One region of the Micromonospora sp. WMMD882 genome, then DNA from elsewhere that is predicted to be linked to it. Evidence: riboswitches for the same ligand, from Rfam matches in the RefSeq annotation. Region 1 holds a riboswitch; each other region holds the start of a gene.
What was found. A riboswitch is a leader RNA that binds a small molecule or an ion and turns the genes downstream of it on or off. The one in region 1 is predicted to bind cyclic di-AMP.

Region 2: it holds a riboswitch for cyclic di-AMP, as region 1 does, so the genes downstream of both, O7606_RS16235 (hypothetical protein) here and O7606_RS09860 (C39 family peptidase) in region 1, are expected to answer to the same signal.
Region 3: it holds a riboswitch for cyclic di-AMP, as region 1 does, so the genes downstream of both, O7606_RS27295 (hypothetical protein) here and O7606_RS09860 (C39 family peptidase) in region 1, are expected to answer to the same signal.

What each region holds. Positions count from the first base shown of each region.
Region 1 covers NZ_CP114903.1:2,463,827-2,473,499, forward strand. The annotation lists gene O7606_RS09830 (DegT/DnrJ/EryC1/StrS family aminotransferase) at 1-407, opposite strand, end outside; gene O7606_RS09835 (TetR/AcrR family transcriptional regulator) at 517-1,167, opposite strand; gene O7606_RS09840 (ABC transporter permease) at 1,340-2,236, shown strand; gene O7606_RS09845 (ABC transporter ATP-binding protein) at 2,229-3,041, shown strand; gene O7606_RS09850 (bifunctional cytidylyltransferase/SDR family oxidoreductase) at 3,256-4,782, shown strand; gene O7606_RS09855 (CDP-glycerol glycerophosphotransferase family protein) at 4,818-6,509, shown strand; gene O7606_RS09860 (C39 family peptidase) at 6,497-7,342, opposite strand; cyclic di-AMP (ydaO/yuaA leader) riboswitch at 7,345-7,485, opposite strand; gene O7606_RS09865 (hypothetical protein) at 7,909-8,688, opposite strand; gene O7606_RS09870 (hypothetical protein) at 8,817-9,299, opposite strand; gene O7606_RS09875 (acyltransferase) at 9,310-9,673, opposite strand, start outside.
Region 2 covers NZ_CP114903.1:3,884,872-3,894,544, forward strand. The annotation lists gene O7606_RS16210 (metal-sensitive transcriptional regulator) at 1-265, shown strand, start outside; gene O7606_RS16215 (hypothetical protein) at 351-821, shown strand; gene O7606_RS16220 (hypothetical protein) at 1,156-1,569, shown strand; partial or broken gene O7606_RS16225 (DivIVA domain-containing protein) at 1,614-1,676, shown strand; gene O7606_RS16230 (YibE/F family protein) at 2,050-3,345, shown strand; cyclic di-AMP (ydaO/yuaA leader) riboswitch at 3,542-3,673, shown strand; gene O7606_RS16235 (hypothetical protein) at 3,677-4,693, shown strand; gene O7606_RS16240 (carbonic anhydrase) at 4,760-5,443, opposite strand; gene O7606_RS16245 (helix-turn-helix domain-containing protein) at 5,639-5,983, shown strand; gene O7606_RS16250 (hypothetical protein) at 6,237-6,650, shown strand; gene O7606_RS16255 (hypothetical protein) at 7,192-7,989, shown strand; gene O7606_RS16260 (C39 family peptidase) at 8,313-9,029, shown strand; gene O7606_RS16265 (FUSC family protein) at 9,079-9,673, opposite strand, start outside.
Region 3 covers NZ_CP114903.1:6,294,580-6,304,252, forward strand. The annotation lists gene O7606_RS27265 (cellulose binding domain-containing protein) at 1-2,175, shown strand, start outside; gene O7606_RS27270 (maleylpyruvate isomerase N-terminal domain-containing protein) at 2,302-2,940, shown strand; gene O7606_RS27275 (hypothetical protein) at 3,013-3,420, opposite strand; gene O7606_RS27280 (hypothetical protein) at 3,578-3,721, opposite strand; gene O7606_RS27285 (STAS domain-containing protein) at 4,087-4,455, shown strand; gene O7606_RS27290 (5'/3'-nucleotidase SurE) at 4,520-5,353, opposite strand; gene O7606_RS27295 (hypothetical protein) at 5,628-6,725, opposite strand; cyclic di-AMP (ydaO/yuaA leader) riboswitch at 6,730-6,861, opposite strand; gene O7606_RS27300 (cation diffusion facilitator family transporter) at 7,016-7,930, opposite strand; gene O7606_RS27305 (AAA family ATPase) at 8,239-9,673, opposite strand, start outside.

The sequences.
Region 1 (9,673 bases):
CCGTAGAGGTGCACCGGCATGATCGCCCTGGTCCGGGGGCCGACGGCGGCGGCGACGGCGGTCGGGTCCAGGCAGAAGCTGCCCGGCTCGATGTCGACGAAGACCGGCTCCGCGCCGACCAGGCGGACGGCGTTGGCGCTGGCGGCGAAGGAGAAGGACGGGACGACGACCTCGTCACCCGGGCCGAGGCCGAGCGCCATCAGGGTGAGCTGGAGCGCCGAGGTGCCGGAGTTCACCGCGACGCAGTGCCGGCCGGCGACGAGCTCGGCGAATTCCTCCTCGAAGGCGGCGACCTCGGGGCCCTGGACGACCCGGCCGCTGCGCAGCACGCGGACGGCGGCCTCGATCTCGGCGTCGCCGATCACCGGTTTCGCGGGTGGGATGAATTCGGCGTGCTGCCCAGTCATGGGCGTCCTCCTGTCGTGTGGAGCTCGTCCGGCCGCGATGCTAGCCGGTTCCGGTGTACGGCAGGCCGGCGGTGCGGGGTCGGGGTGAGGCGGGAACGAGCGGGGATGGTCACGGTCGTACGGTCAGTTGGACGCCCGGCTCGTCCCGGATTGGTGGTTCGCATGCTACTCGGAGCGCTGCGGTGACCGCCGCGGCCATCCGGGGCAGCTCGTCGGGTTCCAGTGGCAGCCGGGCGATGGCCAGCCGCCAGTAGATCGGGCCGACGACGAAGTCGATCGCGGCGTCCGGGTCCGCCCCGGCGGGCAGCTCGCCGCGTTCGACGGCCCGGCCGATCAACTGGCCGCCGACGGCGCGCTGGTTGACCCGCAGCGCCTCCTCCAGGGTCTGCGCCATCTGGGGGTTGCGGGCCGCCTCGGCCAGGAGGTCGGGAATGATCTGGGAGGCGAGCGGGTGGCGCAGCGCCCGTGCCATGATCATGAAGAGTACGGTGAGGTCGTCCTGGAGGTTGCCGGTGTCCGGCAGCGGCAGGCGTTGCCGGGCCGCCGTGGACACCACCTCGAGCACCAGTTCCAGCTTCGAGCTCCATCTGCGGTAGATCGCGGTCTTGCTCACCCCGGCCCGGCGGGCGACCGCCTCGATGGACAGGCGCCCGTAGCCGACGGCGGCCAGCTCCTGCATGACGGCCCGGCGGATGGCCGTGGTGATCTCGCCACGCAGAACCGCCGCGCCAGCCGGAGCCCGCCTCTTCTCGGTCGTCACGTGGAACAATGTAGCGCAGCGACGGTACGGTTGCGTCCCGACGTGTTTTCCACTACGGTCCACGCAGCGAAGAGGCTCGACGTCCCCACCGATGCGGTCCGGCGGACGACCCGCCGGAGACTCGCCAGCCTCGCGCGCATCCCGCACACCTGAAAGATCGGAGCGCCTACCCATGGCCAACACGGCGGTGGCTGACGCCGACTCAGGACTGACCCGGGCGCAACTGGCCGCCCGGTACGGCCTGACGGTGGCCGGCGAACGGCCCACCCTGGCCGGGTACACCCGGCAGTTGTGGTCGTACCGGCACTTCATCGCGGCCTACGCGAACGCGAAGCTGGTCGCCACCTTCGCCACCGCCCGGCTGGGGCGGCTCTGGCAGGTCCTGACCCCGCTGACCAACGCGGCGATCTACTACCTGATCTTCGGGGTCATCCTCAACACCAAGCAGGGCATCGACAACTTCATCGCGTACCTCTGCGTGGGGTTGTTCGTGTTCAACTTCACCCAGTCGGTGGTGCTCAACGGCACCCAGTCGATCACCAGCAACCTGGGGCTGATCCGGGCGCTGCACTTCCCCCGGGCCAGCCTGCCGATCGCGGTCACGCTGACCCAGTTCCAGAACCTGCTCACCGCGATGGTGGTGCTGGTCGGGATCGTGCTGGTCACCGGCGAGCCGCTGTCGCTCCAGTGGCTGCTGGTGCTGCCGGCGCTGGCGTTGCAGTCGCTGTTCAACGTCGGGATGGCGCTGGGCATGGCCCGGCTCGGGTCGAAGATGACCGACCTCAAGCAGCTCATGCCGTTCGTGATGCGGACCTGGATGTACGCCTCCGGCGTGCTCTACAGCGTGCAGAACTTCGCGAAGCACCTGCCCGGCTGGGCGCAGGTCGTCATCGAGGCGAACCCGCTGCTGATCTACATCGAGCTGGTCCGGCACGCGCTGATGGAGGACGTGCCGCTGACCTCCGCCGCCGGTCGCCTCTGGGCGGTCGGGGCGCTCTGGGCGGTCGTCGCCTTCCTGGGCGGGTACGTCTACTTCTGGCGCGGTGAGAAGGAGTACGGTCGTGGCTGAGCTCGACAACCAGGTCACCCCCGGCGTCGCCACCGTCGCCGACCAGCGCGTCCCCACGGTGATCGCGGACGACGTGCACCTGATCTACCGCATCTACGGCGCCGGCACCCCCGGCAGCGGCAGCCCGGTGGCCGCGCTCAAGCGGATCGTCACCCGCACCCAGGCCCCGAACGTACGCGAGGTGCACGCGGTCAAGGGGGTCAGCTTCACCGCGTACCGGGGTGAGGCGATCGGGCTGCTGGGCAGCAACGGCTCCGGCAAGTCGACGCTGCTGCGGGCCATCGCCGGGCTGATGCCGGTGAACCGGGGCGCGATCTACACCCAGGGCCAGCCGTCCCTGCTCGGCGTCAACGCCGCCCTGCTCAACGACCTCTCCGGGGAACGGAACGTGGCGCTGGGCTGCCTGGCGATGGGCATGTCCCCGCCGGCGGTGCGCCGGCTCGTGCCGCAGATCATCGAGTTCTCCGGGATCAACGAGCGCGGCGACTTCGGCTCGCTGCCGATGCGGACGTACTCCTCGGGCATGGCGGCCCGGCTGCGGTTCTCCATCGCCGCCGCGAAGAAGCACGACGTGCTGCTGATCGACGAGGCGCTGGCCACCGGTGACGCCCGGTTCCGGCGGCGCAGCGAGCAGCGGGTCCGCGAGCTGCGCGCCGAGGCCGGCACGGTGTTCCTGGTCAGCCACGCCATCGGCACCATCCGGGACACCTGCGAGCGGTCGATCTGGCTGGAGTCCGGGGTGATCCGGGCGGACGGCCCCACCGACCAGGTGGTCGCGGCGTACAACGAGTTCATGAAGAAGTAGCGTCCCGCCTTCGTGAAGAAGTAGCGTCCCGCCTTCGTGAAGAAGTAGCGTCCCGCCTTCGTGAAGAAGTAGCGTCCCGCCTTCGTGACGGGACGGTGTCGCCCGCCCCGCCCCCCGGTGAACACCGGGGGGCGGTCGCGTTCCGGGGCGGCGCTAAGGTCTAAGCCGCCCGCCCGGTCGGGCCCGACCACCCGTGGATCAGTGAGGATCGGCGATGACGCAGCACCCCCCGTCCCAGACCGACGCCGTCGGCCCCGACCCGGCGGCCCCGTGGCGGCCGACCCGGACGGTGGCGGTGGTGCTGGCCGGCGGGACCGGCGCCCGGGTCGGGCTGGGCATCCCCAAACAGCTCGTCAAGATCGCCGGTAAGCCGATCATCGAGCACACCGTGGCGGTGTTCGAGGCGGCCCCCGAGATCGACGACATCCTGGTGCTGATGGCCCCCGGGTACGTCGACGAGGCCCGGCGCATCCTCGACGCCGCCGGCTTCCGCAAGGTCCGCCAGGTCCTCGCCGGCGGGGAGACCCGCAGCGACACCACCCGGCTGGCGCTGGCCGCCATCGGCCCCGACGACTGCAACGTGCTCTTCCACGACGCGGTCCGCCCCCTGGTCAGCGGCCGGATCGTCCGGGAGTGCGTGAACGCGCTCTGGACGTACTCGGCGGTGGACGTGGCGATCCCCTCGGCGGACACCATCATCGAGGTGGACGACGACGACTGCATCACCGGCATTCCGGTCCGGGCGCGGCTGCGCCGCGGGCAGACCCCGCAGGCGTTCCGCTCCCCCACCATCCGCGAGGCGTACCGGCGGGCCGCCGACGACCCGCGCTTCGCCGCCACCGACGACTGCGGGGTGGTGCTGCGCTACCTGCCCGAGGTGCCGATCCGGGTGATCGACGGGGCGGACGAGAACATCAAGGTCACCCACCCGGTGGACGTGCACCTGGTGGACAAGCTCTTCCAGCTCGCCGCCGCCCGCGCCCCGCGCCTGGTCGACCAGGCCCGCTACACCGAGGAGCTGACCGGCCGCACCCTGGTGGTGTTCGGCGGCAGCTACGGCATCGGGCACGAGCTGACCGAGCTGGCCCGCCGGCACGGCGCGCAGGTCTTCCCGGTCAGCCGCTCCACCACCGGCACCCACGTGGAGCGGGACGCCGACGTACGGGCCGCGCTGACCGCCGCCTACGAGGCCACCGGCCGGATCGACCACGTGGTGGTGGCCGCCGGGATCCTGGAGAAGGGCGCCCTGGCCGAGATGGACCAGGACACCATCGACCGGCTGCTCCAGGTCAACTTCGTCGGGCCGGTCACCGTCGCCCGGCACGCCCTGCCGTACCTGCGGCAGACGAAGGGGCAACTGCTGCTCTACACGTCCAGCTCGTACACCCGGGGACGGGCCCGGTACGCGCTCTACTCGGCGACCAAGGCCGCGCTGGTCAACCTCACCCAGGCGCTCGCCGACGAGTGGGCCGAGCTCGGCGTACGGGTCAACTGCGTCAACCCGGAACGCACCGCCACCCCGATGCGCGTGCGGGCGTTCGGGGCGGAGCCCGGCCACACCCTGCTCGCCGCGGAGACGGTGGCCCGCGCCTCGCTGGACGTGCTGCTGTCCGACCTCACCGGCCAGGTCGTCGACGTCCGCCGGGACGCCGACGAGCCGACGCCGCCCGCCCGGACCGACCCGGAACGTCTGCCCGGTCAGGCCGACCCGGACCGTCCCGCCGTGCCGTCGGCCGGCTGACCCCGATCCCGTACCAGTCAGGAGAAGTCGGCGACATGCGTGGCACCCTGGTCCGGAAGCTGCTCGCCCGGGTCCTCACCGTGGGCCTGGCGGTGCTGGCCTTCCTCGTCCTGCTGCTGACCGGCGCGACCGTGCCGGGGCTGCTGCTCGCGGTGGCCGCCCTCGGGGCCGGGGCGTGGGAACGGCGGGTCCGCCCCGGCGCCGACCTGGCCGCCGAGTCCGTGCTGGTCGCGGCGGGCGTCCTGATCGGGTACGCCCGTCGCCTGGACGCCGGCTTCGACCCGGCGTTGGCCGCCGCCGGGCTGACGCTGCTGGCCCTGGTGCTGCTGGACGGGCCGCTGCGCGCCGCCGGCGGGTTGGAGATCCGCGTCGCGAACCTGCCGGTGCGGGCCGGGCTGACCGCCGGGCACGTCGGCGTCGCCGTCCCGGCGCTGGTCGCGGCGGTCGCGCTCGGCGCGCTGCTGGCCCTGCCCACCTGGTACGCGCTGCTGGTGAGCCTGCTCGTCGGCGCGCTGGCCGGGGTGGTCGGGCTGCGACTGGCCCGGCGGCGGTTCCGCCCGTCGGCGGCGGCCAGCCCGGTGACCCGCGCGCTGCGCGAGCACCAGCCGGAGTTCCTGTTGTACTTCTCCGCCCCGCCCGGCTCGGAGTACCAGGTCACCATGTGGCTGCCGTACCTGGAGCGGATCGGCCGGCCGTTCCTGGTGCTGCTGCGCGAGCCGGAGTTCCTGGCCCCGATCGCGGCGGCCACCCGCGCCCCGGTGGTGTACTGCCCGACGCTGAAGGCGATGGACGAGACGCTGACGTCGAGCCTGAAGGTGGCGTTCTACGTCAACCACGGCGCGAAGAACGCGCACTGCGTCCGGTTCACCCAGCTCACCCACATCCAGATCCACCACGGCGACAGCGACAAGGCGCCCAGCGCCAACCCGGTCACCGCGATCTTCGACAAGAACTTCGTCGCCGGGCAGGCCGCGATCGACAGGTACGCCCGCGCCGGGGTGCGCATCCCGGCGGAGAAGTTCGTCATCGTCGGCCGCCCCCAGGTCGAGGCGATCGAGGTACGCCGACCGCCGCTGACCCCGCCGGCCGAACCGACGGTGCTGTACACGCCGACCTGGACGGGCCACCACGCCGACGCCGACTACTGCTCGCTGCCGGTGGCCGAGGCGCTGGTGGGCCGGCTGCTGGCCCGGGGCGCGACGGTGATCCTGCGCGCCCACCCGTACACCGCGCAGAACCCGGCGTCGGCGCGGCAGCTCGCCCGGGTCACCGAGCTGCTCGCGGCGGACCGCTCCCGCACCGGACGGCCGCACGTCTGGGGCGTCGAGGCCAGTCGGACGCTGAGCCTGGTCGACTGCGTCAACCGGTCCGACGCGCTGGTCTCCGACGTGTCCGGGGTGATCTCCGACTACCTGTACTCCGGCAAGCCGTACGTGGTGACCGACATGGGCGCGGACGGCGACGAGTTCACCGCGCGGTTCCCACTGGCCCGGTCCGGCTACGTGCTGCGGCGGGACCTGGCCGACGTGGACGGGGTGCTGGACCGGCTGCTCGGCGACGACCCGCTGGCCGGGGCCCGCTGGGCGACGCGCACCCACTACCTGGGCGACTTCCCCGTCGAGTCGTACGCCGAGGGGTTCCTGTCGGCCGCCCGCGCGCACCTGGGCACGCCCACCGTGCCCGCCCAGCGGCCCCCGGTCCCGGCCGGCCGGGGTCAGGCCGAGTAGCCGCGGGTGGCGATCCAGTCGGCGAGGACGTCGACGGTCACCCAGTACGACGCGGCGGCCGGGTCCGCCGGGTCGGCGATCTTGACGGTCCGGCCGTCGGCCCGGTAGCCGACCACTGTCACGTAGTGGCCGCCGGGGTACGAGTGCCATCCGCCGTCGACGTCGGTGACCGAGCCGGCGATGTTCACCACCGGGGCGTACCCGTTGCCGACGGCCCGGACCACGTCGGCCCGGAGCCGGTCGGTCTGGGCCGTCGTGGCCGCGCCGCCCGGGATGGTGCGGGTCCGGTAGGCGTCCCGGCCGACCAGGTCGTTGAGGACGCGGGTGGTGTCGGCCGCCGAGTTGGTGCCGGACGTCGTGGTGTTCAGCCGCCGGGCCAGGTCGTCCTGACTGCGGACGACGTCCCGGGCGGTCAGCGCGATCCGGGTGGCCGCCGGGCCGCAGTAGTAGTAGGTGGTCTGCGCCTGGTAGGCGACGTCGAGCACCTTCGTCGACGGCGGCTTCGCCGGGGTGGGGCTGGCCGACAGGTCCGGGTCCGGCGACGCGGTGGCCGCCGCCCGCCGGGCCGACGGTCGGGCGGACGCGCCGGGCCGGGCCGGGTCGCTGGCCGACGCCGACGGGCTGACCGGCACGGGAGCGGCCGGCGTGGTCGACCCGCTGGCCGCCGGGGTCGGGCGCACCTCGGCGGTGGCGACGGTGTCGTCCTGCCGGGCCGGCGCGTCCGGGCGGGTGAGCAGCACGCCTGCCGTGGACGCCGCCACCAGCACGGCGGCCGACACGGCCACCCGGTAGGGGCGGCGGGCGAGCGTCTGGCGGTTGAAGGGGGGTGTCATGGGGATCCTTCCGGAGCCGCCTACCGGGTTAGCTGACGGATTCGGGCGGGAAGTTCGCCCTACCACCGGGCCGGAGCCCGGCGGATTCACCCCACATGCGGATGGGTCCCCGGTTCGTGGTCACGATTAGGCGGGTCGGCGCGGCGTCGCCCTCTGCGATCTTCAACCGTGCCGGACGGGCCGACACTAGTGCTCACATATTCCGCTGCCAAGCGTGCTGAGCTGCGTAAACACGCGTCCGACGACGACACTCCGGGCCGTTCCCACGCTGACGCCACTCAATGGGACAGACAGTTTTTCCGGTGTCGCCGGGTCATAACGGGACGCCACTGCCGCAATGGCCCCGGGTCAGTCGGCGCAGAACGGGACGACCGGCGTCGAAGGTCCCGCCCCGACCGGAGTCCCGGATCGACGTCACGATCCGGTCACACTCCGCCCCGACGACGTCCCAGCGCCGGCATCGGCGACCCGGCCACGCCGTGTACGGCAGGAGGCGGCCACCCGGCAAGGTCGGACGCCAGGGGCGGCCGGGCGGGCGGGGGCGGCGGGGGCGGCTGTGCGGGTGGTCAACCCACCCGCGCGGGACGCCAGCGGGCGGCGCCGCGGGCCGTCGCCGGGACCAGCCGGGGCGTGACCGGCGCCGGCCGGATCGCCGCCCGGAGCCGCTCCGCGGCGACGTACGCCTCCTCGGCCAGGCTCCGGGCGGCGGTGGCCGCCACCTCGGCGTGGTGCCAGGCCACCCGCTCCCGCTCGGCGACCGCACGGTACTCGGCGCGGCGCAGGTCACGGACCACCCGGTGCAGCACGGCCTCCTGCTCGGCCGGGTGCAGCCGGGGGTCCCAGCCGTGCCGGTGGGCGAACACGTCGCTGAGGTGCCGCACCGACAGGTCACCCTGCCAGTACGCGGCCATCGCGGCCCGGTGCAGGTACCGTTCCCGGGCCGCGTACTCGGCCGGGGTGCGCGGCGCACGCGGGGCGGGCAGCGCGGCGGAACCGACGAACCGGCGGGCGGCGGTCTCCGCCTCGTCGTACGCCTGCCAGGCCCGCTCGACCTGCTCCTGGGCGGTCAGCCAGTCGGCGCGTCGGCGTCGGGCCGACTGCGCCGCGCCGGTCGCCGCGACGGCCACCTCCTCGGCGTACCGGCGCAGGTCCGCCGGATCGGGCCGGGGGGTCGGGGCAGCCGCCGGGGACCCGGCCGACGCAGGGACAGCCGGCAGCCGGGCCGGATCCCGCTCCGGCCGGGCGACCAGGACGGTGAGCACGGACAGGGCGAGCACGAGCAGGGCGGACCAGATGGCGGCCGCCCGGGGCACATCGATCAGGAACTCGTAGAGAACGACGTCCATCGTCGGCACCTCACGGAACAGGGAGCGGGCGGATCGCACGACCGCCGGCGCGGGCGGGCCGCCGTCGGGCACGTGCGGGGTGAGGTCGTCGGATCGTCCGGCCCGGGGCGGGTCACCGGGCGGACGGCTCAGCCCGGCGGCGGCGCGCGCGGACCGGCGACGCCCGGTGTCCCGCCGACCAGCGGACGGACCGGGGCGTGCTCGGTGGCGGCCGGGGCGCCGGACCCGCCGCCGGTCGGGCCGGCGGACCGCCGCGCCGCGCGCTCGTCCCGGTCGGTGGCCCCGGACCAGCGGAAACCGGCCACCGGGGCGGCGCCGCGGGCGGCGGTCGCGCCGGGAACGCCAGCGGCCGGGACGGCGGGGACGGGCACGTTGCCGGGTGGGGCCGACCAGCCCCGGGTCGGCCCGACGGTCGGGCCGGTGGGCGGCGCGGGTTCGAGCCTGAGCGCCTGGCGCGTCGGCGCGGGAGCGGCCCCGGACCAGCCCGACGGGCCGCCGGTGGCGAGGCCACCGCTCAGCGCCAGGGCCACCGCCACGGCCAGGCCGGTGAGGAGCCGGAACGCCCGGCGCGCCGACCACCACCGGGGGCGGTCGAACGCGACGGGGAGCACGAGGAGCAGATTACCCCGGCCGACGGGCGCCCGCGTCGACGGCGGGCGTGTCGGCCACCGACCCGCCGGCCCCGGGCTCGGAAGCCGTGTCGGGGGCCGACTCCGGGTGGGGGGCCGCTCCGGTGTGGGGGGTCGACGCCGTGTCGGGGGGCGGCGTCGGGCCGGCCGTCGACACGCGGCGGCGGCGCGACGCCAGCAGGCGCATCATCGGGGTCTCCACCCCGCGGTACAGCAGCCAGGCCAGCAGCAGGTTCAGCAGCAGGAAGCCGACCACCACCAGCGGGCCCGTCCAGCCGGTGAAGCCGACGCCGTGGTGACCGGTCAGCCGCAGGATGGTGATCATCACGAACACGTGCACCAGGTAGAACGCGAAG
Region 2 (9,673 bases), 1.4 Mb from region 1:
CGCCAGCAAGGACCAGCTACTCGCGCGCCTGCGCCGGGTGGAGGGGCAGGTCCGGGGCATCGAGAAGATGGTCGACGAGGACCGGTACTGCATCGACGTGCTCACCCAGATCTCCGCCATCCAGGCGGCCCTCGACAAGGTCGCCCTCGGCCTGCTCGACGGCCACGCCCGGCACTGCCTGCACGAGGGGGCCGCCGAGGGTCGCGCCGACGAGATGGCCAGCGAGATGATGGCCGCCGTGGGTCGCCTCATGAAGCGCGGCTGACCGCGCGCCACCCGGCCCGACCGGGAGGGTCGCACTAAACTCGCGGCTGCCCGAACTGCCCGGCACGGTGGGAACCGGAGAGTCCATGCAGGTGATCGCCGCCCTCGACGTGATCGAGGCGCTACTGCGCGCCAGCGCGCACCCCGATTTCCAGAACATCGGGCGGTACGGCGCCGACACCGCTGCCGGCGGCAGCTCGCCGCCCGGAGTGAAGGTCACCCACCAGTCCGGTTCGGCCACGATGATCTGGGCCACGGCGGCGAAGCCCGAGGCCGCCACCGTCGCCCTGCCGCCCGAGATGCCACCGCCGCCGCAGCGCGTACAGCGCATGGTGTCGTTCGCCGTCCAACTCTTCGACGCCGCCCGGCCCGCCGCGTTCACCACCTGGGAGCCCTGCAAGTACCCCGGTGTGCACATCTCGCCCGCCGGCCTACGGATCACCGCCTCGGACGGCTCCAAGATCCACCTTCGGGTGACCAACGCCGCCGGCGCCGCCCGGGAACCCGACAAGGACCCCCACCCGGACTACCAGTTCCCGGCAGAAGTGCGGTCGTGACCACGCCCACCCGGGCCCACGTCCCCACCGACCCGCCTCCCCCCTCCGGACACCCGCCTCCCCCCTCCGGACACCCGCCCCGGCCCTGCCCGGACACCCACCTCGGCCCTGCCCGGACGCCCACCCAGGGATCCGGCTCCGCCCGTCGCCATCCGACGACCGCCGCCCAGCCCCACGGTGCCACTTCTCTCACCCGCTCACCCGCTCACCCGCTCACCGGAGATCTTGGACACTTACCTCTCTATTTCGACGGTAATTGTCCAAGATCTCCAACACTCACAAGCAGCGCGAAGATCAACCACAAAGTTGATCTTCGGGTCCGATAAGAACACGGGTGGCCCGGCCCGGCGCGGGCGGCCCGGCGCGGGCGGCCCGGCGCGGCGCGGAACTGGCGCTCGACCTCGTCGACGAGGCGGAACGGCTGCTCGGGCTGGGCGTCCAACGGCTGCGCGACGGGCCAGGCCGGCGGGCGGGCGGCGGTGACCTGAGCGCCACCCTGGCCATGGTCGCCGTACGGCTGGGCGCGGCAGCCGACCGGGTCGACCGGTTCCCGCACCGGATCAGGGTCGCCGAGGAGCAGCTTCGCGCCGCGCGCCGGGACGGCCCCACCGTCGAGGCGGTCAGCCGGCAGTGGAGCGAGGCCGCCGACCAGCTCACCCGGGCCGGCGCCGTCCTCCGCGAGACCGTCGCCGCCCTGGCCGCCCCTGGTACGGCAGGACCGCCCGCCGCCCCGGGAGGGCAGTCGTGATCCATCTGACCTGGGAGCGGCTGGAGCCGTACGCGATCAGGGCCGTGCGGTTCGAGCGGCGCTGGCGGGGCCTCGCGCCGGAGCAGGTGTACGCATACCTCGACCGGGTCGCCGACGAGGTCGAACGGCTGCGCCAGCACATCCGGGCGGCGGCGAGCCGGGGTCGCTGGGTGCTGCGCCTGCCGGTTACGGTGCCCGACGAGGCGACGGCGGTCGCGTTGGCCGTCGCGCCGCGTGACTCCCTCGCCCACGTGCCTGTGTTCGACTTCGGCGCGGCCACGGTGAGCGCCGAGGACGACCAGTCGCGGCGTGCCCGGATCTGGCGTGACGTCCGCCTCCCGGACGGCGGCGGTCGGCGCATGCTGCTCCCCGGGCACGATGGGGGGGTGCCGGGGGTGAGGTGTCAGGAAGGCGCCCTTCCTTACGCTGAACCGGGCGGCGGGGCTGGCCGTACCAGTGTGCGGATCGTTTGGAGTAGTGATGGGTCACGACCACAGCAGTCCGGCCGCGCCGGCGTCGCCACGGGTGCGTCGCATCCTGATCGCGACGGTGGTGCCGCTGTTCGTGCTCAGCGTGATCGCGGCGGTGGTGCTGTGGCCCCGGGACGCCCCGGAGGTGCCCGGCGGCGCGGACGCGCCGCGCTACCACGGCACGGTCACCCGGTTGGTGACCGAGTCGTGCCCGCCGACGCCCGAGGCGCCGGAGGGCGGCGCGGGGCCGTGCGGCACGGCGACGGTGTCCGTGGACAGCGGGCCGGACGCCGGGCAGCAGGTCGAGACGCCGATCCCGGCCGGGCCGGGCGCGCCGAGGGTGGACGTCGGCGACCGGGTGGTGCTGGTCGTGTTGACCGATCCGACCGACCCGTCGGTGAGTGACTACAACATCGCCGCGCACCAGCGGGGCAAGCCGCTGATCTGGCTGGCGTTGGTCTTCGCGGTGGCGATCGTGGCGTTCGGCAGGTGGCGCGGGCTGGCCGCGCTCGGCGGGCTGGTGGTCAGCTTCGGCATCCTGCTGACCTTCGTGCTGCCCGGCATCAGCGCCGGTCAGTCGCCGCTGCCGGTGGCGGTCACCGGGGCGGCGCTGATCATGTTCGTGGTGTTGTACCTCACCCACGGGGTCAGCGCGCAGACGTCCGTCGCGGTGCTCGGCACGCTGGCCAGTCTGGTTCTCACCGGCATTCTGGGCACGCTGGCCACCGGTCTCACCCATTTGACCGGGTACGGCTCGGAGGACGCCACCACGCTGTCCATGTTCCAGGCCGACATCGACCTGCACGGCCTGTTGCTGGCCGGCATCATCATCGGGTCGCTGGGCGTGCTGGACGACGTGACGGTCACCCAGGCCGCCACGGTCACCGAGCTGGCCCACGCGAACCCGAACCTCACCCGACTCCAGCTCTACCGCGCGGCGACCCGGGTCGGCCGGGCGCACATCGCCTCGACGGTCAACACCATCGTGCTCGCGTACGCGGGCGCGTCGCTGCCGCTGCTGCTGTTGCTGACCGCCGACACCCGGGGCATGACCGAGATCCTGACCAGCGAGTTCCTCGCCCAGGAGATCGTCCGCAGCATCGTGGCGACGCTCGGCCTGATCGCCGCCGTACCGATCACCACCGGCCTGGCCGCGTTGGTGACCACCGCCGGCCGGGGTCGCGCCCCGGCCGGCCCCCGCCCGCCCCGGCCCGCCGGGGACCGGGACGAGGCGCTCGCCGCGCTGAGCGCCCCGCGCGCCACCACCGTCGAATCCGCCGACCGTCCCACGTCCTGGCCGGGCTGACCGAGGAGCACGAATACGACATGGCAGAACTCCGCAGCGTGACGATCACCCCTCGTGATCTTGATAAATGTGTCACGAGTGACGGAATCGGATTGTCAAATAGCGCTTTTGGTCGGGATCCGGACGTAGAACCAGACCGGCACTGTCGGGTAACCTCGCTGCCGGTCACCGCCACGGACGGCGCGCAGCGGCGCCAGCGGGGCCACCGCCTAATCGCCTACGGGCGAGCCGGGGAACCAGGTTCGTGGGGTGTATCCGCTTCGGCGGTAGGGGCCACTTCCGCCCCGAACCCGTCAGCTAACCCGGTCGGCGGTCGACGGAAGGGAAGACTGTGACGGCACCCCTACGCCGCTGGGCGAGACCCGCCGTGGCTGTGCTCGCCGCGCTCGCCGTGGCCCTCGGCTCCGCCGCCGCGCCAGCCGGCGCCGCCCCCGCCAACCCGTCCGGGCACGACGGCGCGCAGCCGAAGATGCTCAACGACGTGATCGAGGCGGCCAACCGCAGCTACGCGCAGGCGCAGGCGAAGCTGAACAAGTCAAAGGAACGGCAGCTCACCCTCGACCTGGAGCGGCGACGCGCCGAGAACGAGCTGAACGCGCTCACCCCCCAGGTGGCCACGATCGCCGCCCAGTCCTACCGGACGGGCCGGATCGGCGCGGCGGCCCTGCTGCTCGACACCAACAGCCCCGACTCGTTCGTCAGGCGGGTCGGCGCGCTCGACGAGATGAACCGGATCAACGCCAAGCGGATCGCCGCCGTCGCCGCCGCCAAGGACCAGGCGGACCGGGCCAAGAAGGCGCTCGACGCCGAGGTGGTCGAGCAGCAGAAACAGAACGACATCCTGCGCAAGCGCAAGACCGAGGCCGAGAAGGCGCTCGCCCTGGTCGGTGGCGTCGGCCTGACCGGCGGGTACGTCGACGCCACCTCACCGGTGGCGAAGATGGGCCCCGGGCGCGACTCCAACGGCAACTGGGCGCCGATGAGCTGCACCGAGGACGACCCGACCACCAGCGGCTGCATCACGCCCCGCACCCTCCACATGTACAAGGAGGTCAAGCGGGCCGGTTTCGACCGGTTCGTCGGCTGCTACCGGTCGGGCGGGCCGTACGAGCACCCGAAGGGGCGGGCCTGCGACTGGTCGTTGCAGAACAGCGGCTTCAGCTCCTGGGACACCCTCGACGAACGCAAGTACGGCAACAACCTCGCCGCGTTCCTGGTCCGCAACGCCGACCGGCTCGGCATCTACTACGTCATCTGGAACCGGCAGATCTGGTTCCCGTCGACCAAGTGGAGCTCGTACAGCGGCCCCTCGAACCACACCGACCACGTGCACGTGTCCCTGCTCTGACGCGCTGACCTGCGGAAAAGCCCTCCTCCGGCGTACCGGGGAGGGCTTTTCCGCGCGGGCGGACGGTCAGTGGGGGGTGGGGTCGGCCGGGGTGAGCGGGCCGGCGGCGAGGGCGTACCGGTCGTCGGCCGGCAGCGCGCGCACCACCCGGACCTCCCCGGCCGCCAACCGGTACGACATGCCGACCACCGCGCACTGCCCCAGCTCGACGGCGCGGGCCAGCGTCACCGACCGTTCCAGCAGCACCTCGACGGTGTGCGCGATGTGGATGTCGACGATGCCGTCGATGTCGTCCACGCCCTCCCGGGCGGCCCGGCGCAGGCTGGGCACCACCGCGCCGACGATCGACCCGAGGTGGCCGGGGGGCGCCGTGCCGGTGCCGTCGGCCTCGCGGGCGGCCTGCACCGCGCCGCAGGAGTCGTGCCCGAGCACCACCACCAGCGGAGTGCCCAGGACGGTCACCGCGTACTCGACGCTGCCCAGCACCTCGGCGCCGACGGTGTGCCCCGCGGTGCGTACCACGAAGAGGTCACCGAGGCCGCGGTCGAAGATGATCTCGGCGGCCAGCCGGGAGTCGGAGCAACCGACGATCACCGCGAACGGGTGCTGCCCCTGCGCCACGGCGGCCCGGTGGTCGGCGTCCTGGTTGGGGTGCCGGTTCTCGCCGGCGACGAAACGGCGGTTGCCGGCCTGCAGCTCGGCCAGCGCCTCGGCCGGGTTCGTCGGAGGCGGCTCCTTGCGAACGGTCATCTTCCCACCCCTTCGCCGGGTCGGCCCGTACGCCCCGACCCCCGGGGACGGGCACGGCTCGCCACCACGTTCACACGGAGCGCAAACTACGTCAAGATATACGTGATCTGCGTTTCAGGTGTTGACAGCTCACCGGTCCGACCGGAACTCCTCCCTGTCGAGGGGGCGGCCGGAACATGAGGGCCGGGTCATAACATGACCGTCATGGCGACGACACGCGGCGCGAGCGGGAGCCCCCGGAACTGGACGTTCCTCACCAACCACGCACACGTTCTGCTCGCCATCGCCCGCAACCCGACCGCTCGGCTCCGCGACGTCGCCGACGAGGTCGGGGTGACCGAACGCGCCGCCCAGGCGATCGTCGCCGACCTGGAGGCCGGCGGCTACCTCCAGCGGACGCGGGTCGGCCGGCGCAACGAGTACACGGTGAACCCGGCCGGGCGGTTCCGGCATCCCGCCGAGGCGTACCAGCACGTGGGAGCCCTGCTGGCCCTGTTCGCCGAGCAGCCCGACACGGATCCGGCCCTGGACCCGACCTGAGCACCGCCCCGCCCCTGGACCGACCTGAGTAACGCCCCGCCCCTGGCCTGAGCACCGCCCCGGCCCTGGCCTGGTCACCCCTCGGGCCCGGGTCCACAGTGGTCGGGTCCGCGCCGGTGGCGCGGCGACCGCCGCCCGACGTCGATGCCGATCCCGCCGATCGTCGACGCCGCCGGTCCGAAGGACACGGTGGCACCGGTCACACCAGTGCTGCGGGGAGGCGGCCACACCGCTCACGGGTTAGGTTGGAACGGTGCAGCCGTCAGCCTTCGTCCGTCCGTTGGGGCCGACGGTGCTGCGCGCGCTACGCGTCCTTTCCCGGCTGGCGATCGCCACACTGGTCTTCGCGCTGACCCTCGGCGGCGCGACGGCCGCCACAGCCGCTCCGGCCACTACAGCCGCCATTCCGGCTACTACCGGCGTGCCGTCCACTTCGGTCGCGCCCGGGGCACAGCCGACGCCGACCAGCGTGCCACGTCTGCCGCAGACCGCCGTCCGGCCGGTCGGCGCGCACCCCGGGTCCGCCGAGCAGCCGCCAGGTGTGCCCGCCGCCGGGTCGGCCGCTGTCGCCCGGTCGGTCGTCGTGCCCGCGCTGGCCCGGGTCGTGCCGCCGGCCGTCGCTCCCGGCCACGGTCCGCTGGGCCGGCGCGGTCCACCCCTCGGCTGATCCGCAGGCGTCCGCCCCACGACTGACCGTCGGCTGACCGACCTTCTGGCCGCTGACCGGCTCTCTGGCCGACTACCTGGCCGCTGGTCGGCTTTCTGTCCGCTGACCGACTGCCTGGCCGCTGGTCGGCCGATCGACGGTCGCGCCACCCGGGCCGTCGGCCGTCGCGCTGACCCTGGTCGTTCGGCCACTGCGCCGCCCGGCTGCCGGATCACCGCGCTGACCCTGGTCGTTCGGCCACTACGTCGCCCGGCCGCCGGATCACCGCGTGGGTCGGTCGTTCGACCGTCGCCTCGACTGTCCGACCGGCTGCCGCGCCCCGGCGCTCCGGTCCCCGGCGCTCCAGGCCTCGGTCGACAGGCGGTCCCCGGTCGACAGCCGGTCGACCGGTTGTCGGTCCGCGGACGAGTTTCGTCGCTCGCCCGTGCCGGCGGTTCGTGGCGCGGCCGACCGACACCGGTCGCCGAGCAGGTCAGGCTCCGACCCCGCGCGGCAACCAGTTAAGCCCCGTCCCGTCCATCCTCGTCACGAGGTGCTGGTGATGATGCAGACCGTTCTCTCCTCCGTCCTGATCGACGTTCCCCGAGCCGCTGTCATCTGGCTGATCCTCCTCGGCCTGATCGTGGCCGCCGTCAGCATGCTGATCGTCCGACCGGACCGCTTCCGGGTCGGTGACCGGATCCGGCAGGCGGTCCTGCCCGCCGAACCGGAGGTGGAGGCGACACAGGAGCAGCGGGATCTCGACCGCTACCTGACGGAGATCGGCGTCGCCGCCGACCGGGCCGCGACCACCGCGGAGCGCCGCCGGGCCGAGTGGCTCGCCGCCCAGGACGAGGTCGAGGCCGCCTGGCAGGCGTACCAGGCCGGCGAGGAGGATCTGCGCCGGCTGACCGCCGCTGCCGCCCTGCCACTGCCCCGTACGCCGCAGACCCCCGCCGAGTACGCCGACCGGGAACGTTGGCTGCACCGGGCCGCCTCAGCCGCGTACGAGCGTGACGAGCTGTCCCGCACGCAGCTCGACGACGTGCTCGCGCAGCGCGCCGGCTGGGATCCGCGTCGCCACCCGGTCGAGCAGGAGATGGTGCTGCGTCGGGCCGTCCGGGACCATCTGCTCGCCCGGCACCGCGCCGCCGCCGACCGGGAGCAGGCCGCGTGGCTGGCCGCCGAGTTGGCCGCCGCCTCGGCCAGGAGCCTGCGGGACGAGATGCGCGCCGCTGCCGAGCGGGTGCCCGAGCCGACCAGTCTGCTCCCGTTGACCGCCCCCACCCAGCCCGTCCCGGTTATCGAGCCGCGTCCGGTTCGTACCGAATTCGCGCGGGGGCGAGCCGCCGTCGCCTGATAGCGCGCTCCGCCCCCGAAGAGAGATCCCTGAAAAGGCGGTGTCCCGCACAGCGGATACCGCCTTATCCGGGATGACGAGTTGACCTTGAGGCGGGAGGGACCAGGGGGGCGGGAGGGACCAGGGGGCGGGAGGGACCAGGGGGGTGAGAGGGCGCGGCGGCGGGAGGCGCAGGGGCGGAATGGGCGCGGGGGGCGGCTCGTTGAACGGGCGGTAGGGCCTGAGCAGGGCCGACGGATTCCATGAACAGCCGAGCGCCCACGTGGTGCCGGCGTCACCTCCGGCCGGACACGGAGGGACGTCACCCCCGAAGGAGCTTCGACATGAACTGGATCCTGCGTGAGCGTGAGCGTGAGCGTGCGCTCGCCGTCGCCGGGCTGGTCGCCGCCGGGCTGGTGGCCCTGGTCGGCGCCGCGGCCGGGTCGGCCCTGGCCGGGCCGACCGGGAACGGGCCGGTGGCCGGGCAGCGCCCCACCCTTTCGACCGACCGTGACGACAGCCGGGACCGCGGTGACCGGCGGGACGACCGGGACCAGCGCCGGGAGCGTACGGTGCCCGTCGCGTACCAGGCACAGCCCAACTTCTACTACTGCGGTCCGGCGGCCACCCGGATCGCCCTGTCCGCCGACGGCAAGCTGATCAGCCAGGACGAGCTGGCCGCGAAGCTCGGCACCACGCAGGCCGGCACCGCCTCCGCCGAGGACATCACCCGGGTGCTCAACGAGCTGACCGGCGGCGGTTACCGGACCACGGAGATCCGGGGCCCGGCGGCCCGGCCCGAGCAGATCGAGCGGCTACGCGCCGACGTGGTCGACGCGCTGGACGCCGGAGACCCGGTGGTGGCCAACATCATGGGCAGCGCGGTGGACAGCGTCGGGCGGCAGCACTCGTACCCGGGTGGGCACTACCTGACCGTGGTCGCCTACCGCGACGGTGGCGACACCGTGCGGATCGCGGACCCGGCCGACCCGGTCGGCGAGTACTGGATGAGCACCGACCGGCTGGCGCACTGGATCGCCGAACGTGGCTACAGCTCCTGACCGGACGCCCCGGGCCGGTCGCCCCACCGGGCGGCCGGCCCGACCACCCTCACCCGCCCCGGGCCGAGCCCGGCGGCGAGTCGCTCTCCTCGGCCGGGTCACGGTACGAGTCGTCCTCCCGGGTCGAGCCCGGGGACGAGTCGTCGTCCTGGTACGAGCCTTCGTCCGGGGATGAGACGTCGTCGTCCTGGGACGGGTCGACGTCCGGGGACCGGTCGGCGTGCACCGCGCGTAGCACCTCCCGCCGTACCAGGCGGTTCGCCTCCGCCGGGCGCACCCCGGTGGCCCGGACCAGGTCGCTCGCGGCGGCCCGGATCTGGGTGAGTACCGCCTCGCCGAACGGTCGGAGCGGGTGCTGCCGCGCCCGACCGGCCGTCGACGCCGCCGCCAACGCGCCTTTCCGGGTCTCACCGTGCGGACGTTGGCGCCGGCTCTCCCGGCGGAGCTGTTCGACCGCGTCGGCCAGCTCCCCGACGGCCGCCGACAACTCGCGTGGTACGGGTTCGCCGTACTCCAGCAGGGTGGCGCTGCGTCGCGCCAGGTCGGTGCAGGTGTCGATCATCCGGTTCATGTGCTTGACGCCGACGGCGTACCGTTCGTACTCCTGCCGGCGGTGCCAGCGCGCCGGCGAGATCCGCACCACC
Region 3 (9,673 bases), 2.5 Mb from region 1:
CTGTGGCGCAGCACCGACTCCGGCGCGACCTGGGCGAAGGTCGCCAACTTCCCGAACGTCGGCAACTACGTCGCCGACCCGTTCGACAGCACCGGCTACCAGAGCCAGAACCAGGGTCTGACCTGGGTCAGCTTCGACAAGAGCACCGGTACGGCGGGGACCGCCACGCAGACCGTCTACGTCGGCGTGGCCGACAAGCAGAACCCGGTGTACCGCAGCACCAACGGCGGTTCCACCTGGGAGCGGATCCCCGGCCAGCCCACCGGCTACCTGGCCCACAAGGGCGTGGTGGACCACGTCGGCGGGCACCTCTACATCGCCACCAGCGACACCGGCGGCCCGTACGACGGCGCGAAGGGCGACGTCTGGAAGTTCACCCGGTCCACCGGCGCGTGGACCCGGATCAGCCCGGTCCCGTCGGACAGCTCCGACGCGTACTTCGGCTACAGCGGGCTCACCATCGACCGGCAGAAGCCGAACACCCTGATCGTGGCCACCCAGATCTCCTGGTGGCCGGACGCGATCTTCTGGCGCAGCACCGACGGGGGCGCGACCTGGAGCCGGATCTGGGAGTTCACCAGCTACCCGGACCGCGCCAAGAAGTACACCATGGACATCAGCTCGGTGCCCTGGCTGGACTTCGGCACCAACCCGTCCCCGCCGGAGGAGACCCCCAAGCTGGGCTGGATGAACGAGTCGGTGGAGATCGACCCGCACGACTCGAACCGGTTCCTGTACGGCACCGGCGCGACCATCTACGGCAGCACCGACCTGACCAAGTGGGACACCGGTGGGACGTTCACCATCAAGCCGATGGTCAAGGGACTGGAGGAGACCGCCGTCCTGGACCTGATCAGCCCGCCGACCGGCGCGCCCCTGGTCAGCGGCCTGGGCGACCTCGGCGGCTTCCGGCACACCGACCTGGACGCCGTGCCGGCGAAGATCTTCACCCAGCCGGTCTTCACCAGCACCACCAGCCTCGACTACGCCGAGAGCAACCCGGCGGTGATGGTCCGGGCCGGCAACTTCACCGACGCCGACCGGCCCAACGACAGCCACGTCGCGTTCTCCACCGACGGCGGCGCGAACTGGTTCCAGGGCACCGAGCCGAGTGGGATCGACAACGGCGGCACGGTCGCCGCGGCGGCCGACGGCAGCCGGTTCGTCTGGGCCCCGGGCGACGCCGGCCGGCAGGTCGTCCACTCGGTCGGCTTCGGCAACTCGTGGGCCGCCTCGACCGGCATCCCGGCGAACGCGGTCGTCGAGTCCGACCGGGTCAACCCGAGCAAGTTCTACGGCTTCAGCGGCGGCAGGCTCTACGTCAGCGTCAACGGCGGGGCCAGCTTCACCGCCTCCGCCGCGACCGGCCTGCCGACCACCGGCAACGTCCGGTTCAAGGCGCTGCCCGGCAAGGAGGGCGAGCTGTGGCTGGCCGGCGAGGGCGGCCTGTGGCGGTCGACCAACTCCGGGGCCAGCTTCACCAAGCTGGCCGGGGTCAGCGCCGCCGGCAGCATCGGCTTCGGCAAGGCGGCCCCCGGGCAGACCTACCCGGCGTTGTACCTGTTCGGCACGGTGGACGGACAACCCGGCGTGCACCGCTCCGACAACGTCGGCGCGAGCTGGGTCCGGATCAACGACGACCAGCACCAGTACGGTAACGCGGGCGACGCGATCACCGGCGACCCGCGCGTCTACGGGCGGGTGTACCTGGGCACCAACGGCCGGGGCATCCTGGTCGCCGACCGGCTCGGCGGCACCCCGTCCCCGACGGCGACCCCGACCACCCCGACGCCCGGCCCGACCACGCCCACCCCGGGCCCGACGGTGACCCCGACCGGGCCGCCGCCGCCCACCACTCCCGGCCCCATCCTCGGCTGCCGGGCGACGTACTCGGTGATCGGCTCCTGGTCCGGTGGGATGCAGGGCGAGGTGACCGTCCGCAACTACGAGGACGTCCCGATCACCGGCTGGACGGTGACCTGGTCGTACGCGAACGGTGAGAAGATCAATCAGATCTGGGGCGGCAAGCTCACCCAGACCGGGGGCGCCGTGACGGTGCGCAACGCCGACTACAACGGCTTCCTCACCACCGGCCAGAGCACCACCTTCGGGTTCCTGGCCAGCGTGCCCGGCGCCACCGGCATCCCCACCCCCACCTGCTCCTACTCCCGCTGACCCGGCCCCACCCCGCTGCTCCCACCGCCCGCCCCGTCGACCCGCGCCCGGGTCGGCGGGGCGGCGCGACGCCAGGGCGGCTCGAGGCGCGGCCGATAGGATCGGCCGGATCAAGGTGGAGGTGGCGTGAATCAGACCAGGACGGCGTACCTGACCGCGGCGCGTTCGGCGGTGGCCCTGCTCGGTGAGCCGGCGGTGGCGCAGCGGTGGGACGAGCCGAGCGCGCTCGCCGAGTTCCGGGTCGGCGGGCTGGCCGCCCACCTGGCCGTACAGCTCTTCCGGGTGCCCACCATGCTGGACGCCCCGGCCGGGTCGGACGACCCGATCGACCTGATGGCGCACTTCGGCCGGGTGCCGTGGGTCGACGCCGCGCTGGACGACGAGGTGAGCGTCGCCGTCCGCCGGATCGGTGACGAGCTGGCCGCGCCGGGCCCCACCGCGCTGCTGGCCCGGGCCGGGGCGACCCTGGACGAGCTGCCCGGGCGGTTGGCCGACGCGCCGGCCGACCGGACGGTACGCGTGCCGCCGGGCGGCTGGTCGCTGACCCTGGACGACTTCCTGGTCACCCGTCTGGTGGAGATCGCCGTGCACGTCGACGACCTGGCGGTCAGCGTGGGGCTGGGCACCCCCGAGCTGCCGTCCGAGGTGATCGATCCGGTGCTCACGCTGCTGGCCCGGCTCTCGGTCCGGCGGCACGGTCAGCCGGCGGTGTTGCGCGCGTTCTCCCGCGCCGAACGTGCCCCGGCCGACATCACCGTCTTCTGAGCTTCCGCACGGCTGCGGGCCCCACCGGTGTTCCGGTGGGGCCCGCAGCCGCAGGTCGGGTGTCGGGGGCCGTCAGGTGTCCTGGCCGGCCGGCGAGTTCGGCCGGTCCACGTCGACGAACTCGATGTCGTCCACGTCCCGCTCGCTGCGGGAGCCGACGGCACGGGCCGCCGACCCGGCCGCCCAGCCGATCGCCGCGCCGGCCAGCACGGCGCCGACGAGCAGCGCCCACGGCAGGGCGGGCCGCCGGCCGGCGAGCGCGTCGAAGGCGTGCATGGCCCGCCGCCGGGCCTCGTCGGCGGCCGAGCCGACCAGGTCACCGGCCTCGTCGGCGAACGTGAAACCGTTGGCGCGGGCGGCGCGGGCGGTGTCCCGCACGCTGCTCCCGGCGGAGTCCACGGCGGATGTCAGGTGTTGCCACGCCTGCTCCGCGATCCGCTCGGGCCTGCTCCGGCGCTCCAGCAGTGTGGATCCGAACATCCTGGTTACCTCCCTCGGGTACCGAAGCCGGCGGTCACCGGGACCACGGCGTCACGGTCGGCGGCGCTGGCCGGCCGTCCAGCGTTCAGGTGCCCCGTCCCGCGCGACCGCAAACCCGCCCGGTCGGGGCGGGCCCGACACCGCCGGCAGCGGACGGTCAGCGTAGCGTGACGACGGCCGTGCCGCGGGCGAAGTCGTCATCGTCGTCATCGTCGTCGTCACCCGCGCCGCCGAAGCCGCAGGCCAGCACGAGGGCGAGCAGGGCGCCGACACCGGCCAGCCCGAGCAGTCTCTTGATCATGGTGGATCCCTTCGTCGCCGCTGGGTCGATCCCGGTGTCGATGCTAGGCCCGCCCGGCAACGCGCCGACCACGTCCCGCCGCGCGGGCCCGACCGGCCGGCGCCGGGTGAGCGGGGGCACGCCGGTCCGGTGGGTGCGCCCGGCGTCGACGATCGACGGTTACTCTTGGTCGGCGGACGTTCCGTGCCCGGGAACGAGCGTCCGGCACAGATGAGGGGAAAATTTCGGATAAGGGTGATCCAGCCCGCCCTGATCCACGAATTGCTCATCCCCGGGGGTGGCGACCGAGGCGGTCGGAGGAATACTCTCGGTCGCGGCCCGCGTACTGATGAGGCGCCCGATGACGGGCGAGTGGAGGTGCTCGCGTGAGCCTGTCGATTGTGAAGTCGGTCCTGTCCGGTGGCGTCGTCCAGATCTCCCCGCGTGGGGAGATCGACGTCGACACCGCCTACGAGGTACGCGAAGCCGTCGTCGAGGTGCTGGCCAAGGGCCGCCCGAAGCGCATCGAGCTCAACATGAGGCTGGTCACCTTCATCGACTCCGTCGGCATCAGCGCGATGGTCGCAGGCTTCCAGACCGCCGAGGTGAGCGGGGTGAAGCTCGTCGTCACCGAGCCGAGCCGGTTCGTGCACCGTCAGCTCTGGGTGACCGGCCTGCTCGGTCTCTTCGGCGCTCCGGAGCCGTACTTCGCCGGCGCCGCCGCTCCCGAGCCCGAGGTGCTGCCCGGCGGCTGACCGGCCCGCTGCCAGCCGGCCGTGAGCGTGCCGACAGGCCGGTGGGGCAACCCGTGGCGTGCCGTCAGGTCGGCCGCCACGCCTCGCCGCTGAGCCCGGACAGGTCCACGTCCGACACCTCGGTGACCGCGCGGATCGCGGTCGCCGACGCGTACCCCTCGGCCAGCCAGAACAGGTCGGTACCGGGCTGCACGACCTGTTCCGGCGCCGTCAGGGCGGTACGCAGGTACCCGTGGCCGGTCTCGGCGACGGTCATCTGCGCCTGGCCGAAGCTCGCCAGGGCGGCCCGACGCACCCCACGCAGCCGCTCGTACGGCAGATCCGGGGCGTTCACGTTGAGCACGCTCTCCACCGGGCCGCCGGTGAGCCGGGGCAGCAGGTCCAGCGCCACCCGGGCGGCGGTGGACCAGTGCCGCCCGACGTCCCGTACCCGCATGGCCGGGTTCCCGGCCGGGCCGCCGGCGACGGCTCCGGCGGACGGGGGCACGTCCAGCGAGACCGCCATCGCCCGGCAGCCGTTGGCGGCGGCGGTGAAGGCCGCGCCGACCGTGCCGGAGTGCAGCACCGCCCGGCCGACGTTCGCGCCCCGGTTGACCCCGGCGAGCAGCACCGACGGCGGTGGCCCGAACGCCCCGCGCACGGCGATCAACACGACGAAGCCGGGGGAGCCGGCGACCCCGTAGACGGGCACGTCCGGCAGCTCGGGCAGCGGCTGCTCCCGCACCACCACGTGCCCCTCGTGCTCCACCGCCGTCATCGCCGCGCTCGCCCCGCTGGCCTCCTCCAACGGGGCGGCCACCACCACGTCCAGCCCCCGGTCGACGGCTTCCCCGGCGAGCCGGGCCAGCCCCGGCGCGGTGACGCCGTCGTCGTTGGTGACCAGCACCCGCAGGCTCATCGTCCGACCGTCCGGTCGGCCGCCCCGCTGGGACTGGTCGGCGTCTGCCGGTGGTCACCGGCCGGGGCCGGCACGTGCCTGTCGGGGACGTCCACGCCGGTGCCCACCTCTCGTCCGCTCGCGCGGCCGGATTCCCCGCCCCGGGCCCGTCATGCGACCTCTTTCGCCGGCCGCGGCCGGCGGGCCGGACCCGCCGCGACGCCGGCGGGGCGGTGGACCGGGCCGCGGCCCGCCGCTTCTCGGGGAAGCCGGCGGCGGACCGGGGCGGACGGCGTCAGTAGACCGACAGGTGCACGTGGTTGGTGTGGTCGCTGGACGGGTCGCCGTTGGCGCCGCTGTACGACTTCCAGCCGCTGCTCGGCAGCCAGATCTGCCGGTACCAGATCACGTACAGCACGGCGAGGCGGTCGGCGTTCTTGACGAAGTACGCCGCGAGGTTGTTGCCGTAGGTGCGGTCACCGCCGGTGGCGTCTCCGCCGAAGCCGTTCTTCTGGGCGGCGAAGTCGCAGGCCCGGCCCTTGGGATGCTCGCCGGAGCCGCCGGAGCGGTAGCAGGAGACGTAGCGGGTGAAGCCTGCCGACTTCGCCTGGTTGAGCGCGTGCAGCGTCCGGGGGGTGACGCAGCCGTCGGCGGGGGTCGGGTCGTTCACGCTGCACGACTCCCGGGGCCACGAGCCGTCGGAGTTGCGCGGTGCCGGCTTGGCCGTGGCGGCCCCGGACGACGACGACCCGTTGCCGCCGCTGTTGCCGCCGCCACTGGCCTTGGGCGCGGCGTTGTTCTGCGCGGCGGCCACCGTCAGGGCCCGTTCGGCCTGCTGCTTGCGCTTCGCCATCACCTCGACCTGCTTGCGCTGCTCGGCGATCTCCTTGGCCAGCGCGGTCTTCGCCTGGTTGGCCTGGTCCCGGGTGGCGAGCAGGCCGCGCAGCTCGCGGTCCTCGTTGGCGGCGACCGCGTCCAGCGCGGCGGCCCGGTCCAGGAAGTTCTCCGGCGAGTCGCTCTGCAGCAGCGCGGAGACCGGCCCGAGCCGACCGCTGCGGTACGCCACGCCGGCCAGCGCGCCGACCTTCCGGTCCCGGACGACCAGGTCGGCCTCGATCGTCTTGAGCTGCTCGTCGAGCTTCCGCTGCCGGCCGATCGAGCCGTCCAGCGCCTTCTTGGCGTCCAGCCAGCCCTTGCTGGCCGCCTCCAACTGGGCCCGCAGCGCCGGGGTGCCGCCCTCCGGGTCGTCGCCGGGCGCCTTCGCCGCCAGCGGTGGGGCCGCCGCGGCGGGAACCACCGCCACCGGGGTGACGGCGACGCCGAGGGCGAGCGTCGCGGCGATCAGCGCCACCATCCGGGCGGCGTTACGTCGTACGGGTGCCACTACTGGCATGAAAGTGTCCTTCCGTCAGCCGCCGACCGGGTTAGCTGACGGGTTCGGGACGGAAGATCCCTACCGCGGACGCGGATGCACCCCATGAACATGGTTCCCCGGCTCGCCCTGACTGGCGATTAGGCGACGGTCTCCGCAGGCGCCGATGGGCGCCGCCCGGCGGTGACCGGATCCGAGACTACCGAAGCCGACGCCCCGGCGGCAGCGCAGGCCACCCTGCCTCCGGGAGACGACATCCGCAAAACTGGCATAATCCGGACAATACTCTCCCAGATTTAAGCCTGCCCTAATTACCACTCAACTCGACCACACGCCCCGGGTGACGCAGTGGGCTCGACCTGTAACGTGGCGTGCTCGATGTGGAAGTCCTCGTGCAGCGCGGCCCGCGCGGCGGCCAGCACCGAGCCGACCTCCGCGTCGGGCTCCATGGTCAGGTGGGCGGAGGCGACCTCCATCCCGGAGGTGAGCGTCCACACGTGCAGGTCGTGCACCTCGACCACGCCCGGCACCGTGCCGAGCCGGTCCCGGACGGCGTCCACCTGCAGGTGCTCGGGGGCGGCCTGCACCAGGATCCGCAGCGCGGCCCGGGCCAGCCGCCAGGTGCGCGGCAGGATGAACGCGCCGATCGCCACCGCCACCAGCGGGTCCGCCCACCACCAGTCGGTCGCCATGATGACCAGCGCGGCGGCGATCACCCCCACCGACCCGAGCAGGTCGGCCACCACCTCCAGGTACGCCCCGCGCAGGTTGATGCTCTCCCTGGCCCCCTCGCGCAGCAGGCCGAACGCGACCAGGTTCGCCAGCAGGCCGAGCGTCGCCACCACCAGCATCGGGCCGGTGACCACCTCGTGCGGGTCGCCGAACCGGCGGACCGCCTCGACCAGCACGTAGACCGCCACCCCGGAGAGCAGGACGGCGTTGGCCAGGGCGGCGAGCACCTCCAGCCGGTAGAGCCCGAAGGTGCGCTGCGGATCCCGTCCGGCCCGCCGGGTTGCGGTGATCGCGGCGAGCGCCATGCCGATGCCGAGCACGTCGGTGAACATGTGCCCGGCGTCGGAGAGCAGGGCGAGCGAGCCGGTGCCGAGCGCGGTCACCGCCTCCACCACCATCAGCCCGGCGAGCAGCGCGAACGCCGTCCACAACCGGCCGGTGTGCCGCCGCGCGGCGTTCGCGATCCCACCGTGGTGGTCATGACCTGCGCCCACGCCCACACCCTCCGTCCCTGTGTCGGACCGGATCCAATGTATGTTCACATCGCTATGTGTGCAAGTGACCCACGCCGTGCCGGGCTGCGCCGTGCCGGACCGTGCCGGGCTGCGCCGTGCCGGACCGTGCCGGACCAAGTCGGACCGCGGTTTGCCCTTTGCTCTGCACCCGTGCACGCGCCGGCTACGCGTCGTGACTGACGCGTCGGTGGGTGCAGAGCAAAGGAAGCAAAAAGAACACCATGCCCCGGCCCCATCATGCCCCGGCCCCGCGTCCGGCCCCGGCCCCTTCTCCGGGCCAGTCGGACTCAGTCGACTGGATCGATGGTGGTCAGTCGCTGGGTGGCGCGGGACAGGGCCACGTAGAGGGTCCGTACCCCCGAACCCGGCTCGGCCCGGATCTCACCCGGCGCGACCAGCGCCACCCCGTCGTACTCCATGCCCTTGGCCTGGAGGCTGGTCACCACCTGGAGCCGGGGCGAGGCCAGCCCGGTCAGCCAGCCGGCCACCTCGTCCCGACGCGGCACCGGAGTGATCACCCCGACCGTGCCGGCCACCTCCGCCAGCAGCGCGGCGACCGCCTCGACCGTGCGGGCGGCCAACTCCGCCGCCGACGTCCGCAACGCCACCGGCGGCACCCCGGTGGACCGGACCGCCGTCGGCAGCGGCAGATCCGGATGCACCGTACGGATCTCGGCCGCCGCGACCGCGAAGATCTCCGCCGAGTTGCGGTAGTTGGTGGTCAACGTGAACTCGTGCCGCTTGCGCCGGCCCAGCGCCTGGTCCCGGGCCCGGGTCAGCTCCGCCGGGTCACCGGTCCACGCGGTCTGCGCCGGGTCGCCGACCACCGTCCAGGACGCCAGCCGGCCCCGCCGGCCCAGCATCCGCCACTGCATCGGCGACACGTCCTGCGCCTCGTCCACCACCACGTGCGCGTAGTCCCGGTAGTCGGCCGGACGCTCCCGGGCCGCCGCCCGCTGGGCGCGCTGCCGGTCGGCGAAGGTGCTCAACTCGCGTACCCCGCCGGCGAGCTGGAACGGGTCACGCTGCCGGCGGGCCGGTCGCATCGGCTGGCCGAGCAGGGTGTCCAGCTCGTCGAGCAGCGCGACGTCCGCGATGGTCAGGCCGTCGCTGTCCAGGGTCCGCCAGGCCGCCGTCAGCGCCCGGATCTCCGCCGCGGAGAGGATCCCCCCGGCGTACGCGCGCAGCCGCTCCGGCCGGGTCAGCCAGCCGAGCACGTGACGCGGGTGCAGGCGCGGCCACCACGCCTTGAGGAACTCCCGGAACTCGGTCCGCTCGGCCAGCTCGTCCTCGAAGGCGCGCTGCGTCGGCAGCCCGACGATGCCCAGCTTGCGGGCCTGGGACCAGAGCGCGGCGAAGATCCCGTCGAAGCCGGCGCGGCGAGCCTCGTTGCGCCGTGCGCCCCGGGGCAGCGCCCGGGCCCGGATCGCGTCCAACTCGCCCCGGCCCAGCCGGAGCAACTGCCCCCGGTAGAGCAGCCGGAACTCCGGCGGGCCGTCCGGCGGGGCGTCCCGGGACGCCCGCTCCAGCACCCGTCGCATCCGCAGCGAGCCCTTCACGGCCGCCACGTCCGGCGGGTCGGTACGGGTGGCCGACAGCCCCGGGAAGAGCGTGCCCAACGAGCGCAGGGTGGCGGTGTCCTCGCCCAGCGAGGGCAGCACCGAGGCGATGTACTCGACGAACACCGTCGACGGGCCGACCACCAGGATCCCGCCCCCGGCG